Regions from separate parts of the Methylobacterium komagatae genome, predicted to be linked through region 1. Evidence: predicted binding sites of a transcription regulator. Region 1 holds the regulator's gene; each other region holds the start of a gene.
What was found. Region 1 encodes LexA, which represses DNA repair genes until DNA is damaged. Its sites were predicted from a motif close to TGTTCNNNNTGTGTTCNG; they were not measured.
Positions count from the first base shown of each region.

Region 2: uvrA (excinuclease ABC subunit UvrA) is a predicted target of LexA. The motif match lies at 1,026-1,043, and genes of this name have one in related genera.
Region 3: ACFQE0_RS14215 (LexA family protein) is a predicted target of LexA. The motif match lies at 1,170-1,187, and genes of this name have one in related genera.
Region 4: parE (DNA topoisomerase IV subunit B) is a predicted target of LexA. The motif match lies at 893-910, and genes of this name have one in related genera.

Region 1 is NZ_JBHSWN010000001.1:3,544,237-3,546,436, forward strand. It holds partial or broken gene ACFQE0_RS17675 (ComEC/Rec2 family competence protein) at 1-492, shown strand, start outside; gene lexA (transcriptional repressor LexA) at 486-1,232, opposite strand; gene ACFQE0_RS17685 (OmpA family protein) at 1,432-2,031, opposite strand.
Region 2 is NZ_JBHSWN010000001.1:4,880,323-4,882,522, forward strand. It holds gene ACFQE0_RS24020 (MFS transporter) at 1-903, opposite strand, end outside; gene uvrA (excinuclease ABC subunit UvrA) at 1,186-2,200, shown strand, end outside.
Region 3 is NZ_JBHSWN010000001.1:2,874,690-2,876,889, forward strand. It holds gene ACFQE0_RS14210 (Y-family DNA polymerase) at 1-722, opposite strand, end outside; gene ACFQE0_RS14215 (LexA family protein) at 719-1,147, opposite strand; gene ACFQE0_RS14220 (GAF domain-containing protein) at 1,472-1,984, shown strand; gene ACFQE0_RS14225 (response regulator) at 2,015-2,200, shown strand, end outside.
Region 4 is NZ_JBHSWN010000001.1:4,983,008-4,985,207, forward strand. It holds gene topA (type I DNA topoisomerase) at 1-461, shown strand, start outside; gene ACFQE0_RS24550 (hypothetical protein) at 509-694, opposite strand; gene parE (DNA topoisomerase IV subunit B) at 993-2,200, shown strand, end outside.

The DNA.
Region 1 (2,200 bases):
CAGGACCTCTACGTCGATCGCCAGGGAACGGGCGCCGCCCTGCGGGGGGTGGACGGACAGCTCACCCTCCTCGGCAAGCCCTCGCGCTTCGTGCTGGAGCAATGGCTGAAAGCCGATGGCGACGATCGCCGCGCCGCCGACCTCCTCGCTATGTCCCCACCAGGCCACTGCGACCGCCTCGGCTGCACCGCCCATCTGCCGGATGGACGGGCGATCGCGCTGGTGAAGGACAGCCGCGCCTTCCCCGAGGACTGCGCCCGCGCGGCCATCGTCATCACAGCGCTGACGGCCCCGTCGGGTTGCGCAGCACCACTCGTCCTCGACCGGCGACGCCTATCCGATCAGGGCGCCGCCTCGCTGAGCCTGAGCGGCGGCTCGATCGCGCCGCTCCACGCCCATGCGTCCGGCCGCCATCCACCTTGGCGCCCCACCCCCGCGGGGAAGCCCGCCGAGGAGACGCCACCGGAGCCGGAACTCCCTCTCGATCAGTAGCGCCGAACGAGACTGACGAGGCGGCCCTGGATCCGCACCCGGTCCGGTCCAAGTACGCGGGTCTCGTAGGCCGGGTTCGCAGCTTCGAGGGCGATGGAGGAGCCGCGCCGACGAAGACGCTTGAGGGTCGCCTCCTCATCGTCGATCAGCGCGACGATGATGTCGCCGGTATTGGCGGTCTCCTGCTTGCGGATGACCACGAGGTCACCGTCGAGGATGCCGGCTTCAACCATCGAATCGCCCCGCACCTCCAGGGCGTAATGCTCGCCACCCGCCAGGAAGTCCGGCGACATGGTGACGGAGTGGCTCTGGTTCTGGATGGCGGCGATGGGCGTGCCCGCCGCGATCCGCCCCATGACGGGGATCGAGACTCCCCGGAATTCCTCGTAGGCCCGCGGCTGAGCCGGAGAAGGGGAAGCAGGGGGCTGCTTGGAGAGACCGCCCTCCACCACGCTCGGAGTGAATCGACGCGGCTCTGGCGCCGAGGCAGCAGCGGCCTCGGCGGCTTCCGGACCACGCCCGAGGGCATCCGGCAGGCGGATCACCTCGATCGCCCGCGCACGATTGGGAAGACGGCGCAGGAAGCCACGCTCCTCCAGGGCGGTGATCAGGCGGTGGATTCCGGATTTCGACTTGAGATCGAGGGCATCCTTCATCTCGTCGAACGAGGGCGGCACCCCACATTCCTGCATCCGCTGCTGGATGAAGCGCAGGAGGTCCAGCTGCTTACGCGTGAGCATGATAGGGTCTCGCAGAATGGCGGCAGGCGCGTTGAAACAAATCGCGAACACGTTAAGCGTTCCGCAAGTGTTCTGCAAGAGACAAGCTTGGCATTAAGGACAGGGGGCGGATTCTCGAAGTCGGCGGCGTGTCATCGCTCATTGGCGTGCCGCCGACTTGGTGGATTCCGGCGGCCAAGCCTCGGATCGTCGGCCGGGCTCACGGCTGCCGGGTGATCAGCACCTCGACACGACGGTTGCGCGCGCGGCCCTCCGGCGTCGCATTGTCGGTGATCGGCTCATCCGCGCCACGCCCGCCGACCGTGATCCGTCCGGTTTCCGACAGGGCAGGGCGGATCAGGGCGGCAACCGCTTCCGCGCGCGCAAGGGACAGCGCCTGATTGTCCCGGAAGGTCCGCGCCGACCGGATCGGTTGATCGTCCGTATAACCCACGATGCGCACTGGCCCCGGTTCGGCCTGAACCACGTCGGCAATCCGGTGCAGGATTCCAAGACTGGCCGGGATGACGTGCGGCTCGCCGGAGGCGAAGACGACGCCGTTGCTGATGCGCACGGCGATCCAACTTCCGAACGGCTCCACTGCCACGGATCCGGCGGCAATCTCCTCAGAGAGGGCCGCCCGGATCCGGTCCAGCTGACTTGGCTTCGAGCCAAGCGTCAGCGTGATCCGCGTTGGTACGTCGACCTTCGGTGGGGGCAACAACGACGGGAAGATAAGCGCCAGCAGACAGACAATACCCACAATCATGATGCTATAGAAACCGATCTGAAAATATCGATATCGTATATTCGCGCTCAACTGCCACTATATCCTATGCCAGTCGCTGGCGCCGACGATACCGCCAAAGAGACGAGCCGGGGACAGCCGACCCGTCTTCGCGCAATGTCAGCCTCTTATGCCTGCGCATCATCCATGTAATTTTTGTGACGTATCCCGCCGAAATTACTCAACCAATAGTATTAACTGT
Region 2 (2,200 bases), 1.3 Mb from region 1:
CTCCCAGGCCGGGACGAGGACGGAAAGCGCGAGCCCGGCGGCGGCGCAAAGCCCGCCGAGCACGACGACGGGCGAGCGCCCGAGCCGGGCGACGATCCAGTCTCCCGCCAGCCGTCCCGCCGTCATCGTCACCGAGAAGGCCGCGTAGCCGAGGGTCGCCCGCGCCGGGTCGAGCCCGCGATCCTGCGCCAGGAACACGGCGCTCCAGTCGAGAACGGAGCCCTCGGTCAGGAACACGATGCAGCACAGGATGCCGATGACCAGTACCGTCCCGCGTGGAAGGGCGAAGGCCGGGCCACCCGCCGTCGTGGTGCGTGCCAGGATGCCGGGCCAGGAGGCGGCGAACAGGAGCGCGATGGCCGCGACCGCGAGCCATGTCGTCAAGTCGATGCCGAGGCCTGCGAAGAGCAGCGCCCCGGCCGCCAGCGCCCCGACGAGGCTGCCGAGGCTGTAGAGCCCGTGGAAGCCCGACATCATGGGACGTCCGCTCGCCTTCTCGACGGCGACGGCCTGGAGGTTCATGCCGCAATCGATCGCTCCCATCCCGGCGCCGAACAGCAGCAAGACGGGTGCGAGCACAGCCACGGAATTGGCATGCGCGAGCACCGGCAGGGCGAGGCTGATCGCCGCCGTTCCGGCCATCAGCACCGGGCGCAGCCCGATCTTCGCCGCAGCCGCCCCGGCTAGCGGCATCGCCGCGATCGAGCCGATGCCGAGGCAGAGGAGCAGCAGGCCGAGTTGCGCCTCGCCCAACGCCGCCTGCGCCTTCACATGAGGCACCAGTGGCGCCCAGGCGGCGGTGCCGAGTCCGACGATCAGGAAGAGAAAGCGGGTGGACCAGACTTCCGCGCGATGACGATGGACATGGGCGGGAGGGGCGTCGGTCGCGGAGAGAGCGGGCATCGGCACCGTTTTTCGCGATTCGGAGAGACCCGGCCTAGGTGGGCCGTGGCCAAACTCCCGGCAATGCGGGCACGCGCCCGTCTGCCTTGCGTGCCGACGAATGCGGCTTTCACGGTTGCCCGCGTACCCTTTTCGTTCTAGCAAGCTCCCGCGGGGACGGGTCCGCCATCGGAACGCCGCACCTTGCCATCGGCCTGCGGGGATCGACATGAGCCGGTGTCGCGGCCGGTTCGCCGGACGCTGTCCCCTTCCGCGTCGACGCCTCGAAAGACCGCCGCCCTCATGGCCAGAGCCCGTGCCGGAGCCCAGAAGCAGGCCGCCGAAACCGACACTTCCCGCCCTGCGGCGCGGAAGAGCACGGTGAAGGCGCCTCCCCGCGAGTCGGTGAAGGCCGAGGCGGCGATCGACGCCAAGCTGGAGAAGCTGTTCGACTCGGCCGGGCCCGCGGCGCGGGACTCACGGGTCATCTCCGTGCGCGGTGCCCGCGAGCACAACCTGAAGAACGTCGACCTGACGATCCCCCGGGACCGGCTGGTGGTGTTCACGGGCCTGTCCGGCTCGGGCAAGTCGTCGCTGGCCTTCGACACGATCTATGCCGAGGGGCAGCGCCGCTATGTCGAGTCGCTGTCGGCCTATGCCCGTCAGTTCCTCGAGATGATGGCCAAGCCCGATGTCGATCAGATCGACGGGCTGTCTCCGGCCATCTCCATCGAGCAGAAGACCACCTCGAAGAATCCGCGCTCGACGGTCGGCACTGTCACCGAGATCTACGACTACATGCGTCTGCTCTGGGCGCGGGTCGGCATCCCCTACTCTCCCGCCACGGGCCTGCCCATCGAGAGCCAGACCGTCAGCCAGATGGTCGACCGGGTTCTCGCCCTGCCGGAGAAGACCCGCCTCTATCTGCTCGCTCCGGTGGTCCGCGGTCGTAAGGGCGAATATCGCAAGGAGATCGCGGAGTTCCAGAAGAAGGGCTTCCAGCGTCTTCGGATCGACGGCGAGTTCTACGCCATCGACGATGCGCCCAAGCTCGACAAGAAACTGAAGCACGACATCGACGTGGTAGTGGACCGCATCGTGGTGCGGGACGACATCGCCTCGCGTCTCGCGGATTCCTTTGAAACCGCCCTCGACCTCGCGGACGGCATCGCGGAGATCGTCTTCGCCGATGTCGCGGAGGGCGAGGAGGCGCAGTCGATCACCTTCTCCTCGCGCTTCGCCTGCCCCGTCTCCGGCTTCACCATCGCCGAGATCGAGCCGCGCCTGTTCTCGTTCAACAACCCGTTCGGCGCCTGCC
Region 3 (2,200 bases), 670 kb from region 1:
ACCTCCTCCAGGTCGACGCAGGCCATGCCGCGCAGTTCCTGTACGAGGCGCTCGCCCACCACCGTCATGGCCTTGCGCACCACCCGGGTGTCGAGGTCTCGAACGTCGGCGACGCTCTCGCAGCCCAGCGCCTCCAGCTTGCGGGCGTTGGCCGGCCCGACGCCCCAGATGTCCTCGGGAGGGATGCGGGCCATCCAGTGGTCGTACTGGATCGGATCGGTCAGGTCGCACACCCCGCCGAGCTCGGGCACCTTCTTGGCCACGTGGTTGGCGAGCTTGGCCAGCGTCTTGGTGGCCCCGATGCCGACGCAGGTCGGAATGCCCGTCCATGCCCGCACGGTCTCGCGCATGTCCCGGCACAGGGTCACGCGGTCGGCCTCGCGCACGTCAGAGAGGTCCAGGAAGCTCTCGTCGATGGAGTAGATCTCGATGCGGGGGGAGAAGCCTCGGTAGACCGTATTCACCCGGGCCGACATGTCGCCGTACAAGGCGTAGTTCGAGGAGTAGACCCGCACGCCCTGCGACCGGCACATGTCGCGGATCTTGAAGAACGGCTCGCCCATGCGGATGCCCAGCGCCTTCGCCTCGGGCGTCCGGGCAATGGCGCAGCCGTCGTTGTTCGACAGCACGATCACGGGCACGCGGGCCAGGCGGGCGTCGAACACCCTCTCGCACGAGCAGTAGAAGCTGTTGCCGTCGGAGAGGGCGTAGGCCCGGCTCATTCCGCGCGGCGCCTCGGGTTGATCGACCCCGACACCACGCCCCACACCTCGACGACCGCGTCCGGGGCGAGGCGGAACTCGGGGAAGCGCGGGTTGGCGAAGGACAGGATCACCCGCGGGCCCTGGCGCCGCCAGACCTTGAACGAGCGCTCTCCGTCGATGTCGACGACCACCACGTCGCCGTTGCGCGGGGTCAGCGACCGGTCGACCACCGCGAGGTCGCCGTCGTGCAGGCGGGCCAAGAGCATGCTGTCGCCCGCGACCCGCACCAGAAAAGTCGCCGGTCGGTTCGCGATTAGCAGACGCTGAAGGTCGATCTCGTCCTCGACGAAGTCGTCCGCCGGGCTGGGGAAGCCCGCGCGGACCGCCCTGGCGAGGATGGGGACCGGGGTCGGCAGCCCGACCGTGACACCCAGGACCTGCATGCGCGCGCTCCACGAATCCGCAAAGAACAAAAGTGGAACACAGGCTCGAGGTTCCGCCAAGCCGTTAAGCTTGTGACATCGCGTGCGCGTGTATGGGTGTGGATAACCCAGGCGCAAACCCGGCCCGTGGTACGCGCGAAGGCTGGGCGGCAGACCGGGGTTGGCGGCACCGGCCCCGTGCCAAGGCGACGACCGCGCCGAGGGCGCGGGTCAACACTGGATGTCGCGAACGGCGCAACGGCAGGCATCCACGCCGGCCTAACGATTTCTTATCGCGGCCGTCCCAGGATCGTCCGAAGAGAAATTGACGTCGGACCGCGCGGCATGAGTTTTCCCGTTCCCCCGAATGAGCGAGAGCGCCTGGAGGTCCTGAGGCACCTCGATCTGCTCGACTCATCGCCGGATCCGGCGTTCGATGACCTGTGCCGGGAGGCCGCGCAGTCCTTCGCGGCGCCAATCGCCCTGATCACCCTGCTCGACGCGCATCGGCAGTGGTTCAAGGCCAGGGTCGGCCTGGACGTTTGCGAGACGACGCGGGACGCCTCGTTCTGCAACTACGTGGTGGCCGAGGACGCGATCCTGATCGTCCCCGACGCAACCCGGGATCCGAGGTTTTCCGACAATCCCCTCGTGGTCGGACCTCCCTACATCCGGTTCTACGCGGGAGCCCCCCTCTACTACGGCGAGGGTATCCGTCTGGGGGCCTTGTGCATCATCGACCAGCGACCCCGGTCGGTGGCCGAGGTCGACGTGGAGTCCCTGAGGGGGTTGGCCGACCAGGTCGCGGGGGAGATCTGGGTGCGGCAGGCGGCTCGATCAGAGCATCACCATGCCTGAGATCGCGACACCCCGGCGGAAGGTCGACCGATGACACACGCGGACGCCCGCATTCTGATCGTGGACGGTCAGGTCGCCGTCGCGCGGTTGGTCGCCAAGATATTCGGAGTCGCCGGACTGCCCAACACCGACGTCGCCTTCGACACCCCCACCGCGCGTGGGCAGATGGAGGCGAGAACCCCCGACATCGTGATACTCGACGCGCGCATCGCCCCG
Region 4 (2,200 bases), 1.4 Mb from region 1:
TTGGACCTTACGTTCAGCACGGGCGAACCTACGCCAATCTCGGCCGCGACGACGACGTGTTGGAGATCGGTGGCAACCGGGCGATCGATCTCATCGTTGCCAAGGAGCAGGGCGGCGGACGCGGCCGTCCGGCGGGGGATCCCGGCCGGTCGCTGGGCAAGGATGCCGAGAGCGGTCGCGACGTGGTGGTGAAGGCGGGCCGTTACGGCCCCTACGTCACCGATGGCGAGGTGAACGCGACCCTGCCGAAGAGTGCCAACGCCGAGGCCCTGACCCTCGACGAGGCGCTGAAGCTCATCGCGGCAAAGCGTGAGTCAGGTGGCGGCAAGAAGGCCCCGGCGCGGAAGAAGACCGCGACGCGCAAGGCCGCCGATGGTGACAAGGCCAAGGCGGCGGCGAAGTCACCTGCCAAGAAGCCAGCGGCCAAGAAGGCGGCGCCCAAGAAAAAGGCGGCGGGCTAAGAAGCCCTGCCGCCCGACAGATCCCGTCCGTCGCAGTGACGGGGAGATTAGATCAGATAGGTGACGGTCGCGGCGAAGGCCGTTGCGAGGGTGGCGACTGCCAGGGCGGCGGGGGCGGTGACGAACGGGGCGGAACGGCCTTCGTCTTCATCGACGCAGCCGAAGGCGGTCCCGGCCGCATGCTCGCACCGGATCAGGTCGAGGTGGCGGGCTTCAATCGCTTCGCTGCTCATCGGCGCACCTCCTGAAATGTGTCGAATTTTGTTCCGAGAACGCCGGGATCGGGGACAGGTTCCGGTCTCGCTTGCGGCGGATTGAAAACGTTAACCACTGCGCGCCCACCCTGCCCTGCGCAAAGGTCGCGTGGGAACGCTCGCGCACCGCATCGCAGCATGGCAGAAAGGCCGTCGATTCCGCCTCGGCGGCTTTGATGTTTCCTGTTTGTTCCGTTATGCTGGCGAGATGAAGGCCCATGCTCCCAGACGCAAAGCATCCACCCCTCCGGTTGCCCCTGCTCGCGGGAGCGGGCGCGTGAGCGATCCGGCACGTGATCTCTTCGCGGGCAAGGCCAAGGCCGTGCCTGTGACGGAACCCAAGCGGCGCCTCACCGAGGGGGCGTCTCCCGTATCCCTGGCCGCCGCCTCGCCCGAGGCCGGCTACACCGCCTCGGACATCGAGGTGCTGGAGGGGCTTGAGCCGGTACGCCGCCGCCCCGGCATGTATATCGGCGGCACGGACGAGCGCGCCCTGCATCACCTCTTCGCGGAGGTGATCGACAACTCGATGGACGAGGCCGTCGCGGGCCATGCGAGCTTCATCGAGGTGGAGTTGGAAGAAGGCGGCTCCCTTGTCGTGACCGACAATGGGCGCGGTATCCCGGTGGATCCGCATCCGAAGTTCCCGGGTAAATCCGCCCTCGAAGTCATCATGACCACCCTGCATGCGGGCGGTAAGTTCGATTCGAAGGTCTACGAGACCTCCGGTGGTCTGCACGGTGTCGGCATCTCGGTGGTGAATGCCCTTTCGGACGTTCTCGAGGTCGAGGTCGCACGTAACCAGACCCTCTATCGCCAGTGCTTCTCACGCGGCCATTCGCAGGGCGCCCTGGAGATCGTCGGCCGCGTGCAGAACCGGCGCGGCACGCGGGTACGCTTCCACCCCGATGCCGAAATCTTCGGCTCGCTGAAGTTCGACCCCCGCCGCCTGTTCAAGATGGCGCGCTCGAAGGCCTACCTGTTCGGCGGCGTCGAGATCCGCTGGAAATGCGCGCCTTCGCTCGTCGAGGGCATGGAGGACGTGCCTTCCGAGGCGGTGCACCGCTTCCCCGGCGGCCTGTCGGACTATCTCGCCCGCGACATCGACGGGAAGGAACTCGTCATCGATGCGGTCTTCTCCGGCAAGGTGACGAAGCCCGGCTCACATGGCTCCCTCGAATGGGCTGTCGCCTGGACGGTGGCCGACGATGGCGTGTCGCATTCCTACTGCAACACGATCCCCACGCCTGAGGGTGGCACCCACGAGGCAGGCTTACGCGTCGCCCTCCTCCGGGGGCTGCGCGAGCACGCCGAGCGTGTGAACCAAGCCAAGCGCATGACGTCCGTAACCACGGACGACGTGATGGCGACCTGTGCCTCCATGCTGTCGGTCTTCATTCGCGAGCCGGAATTCCAGGGCCAGACCAAGGACAAGCTCGCCACGGTCGAGGCGCAGCGCATCGTTGAGACGGCGGTGCGAGACGC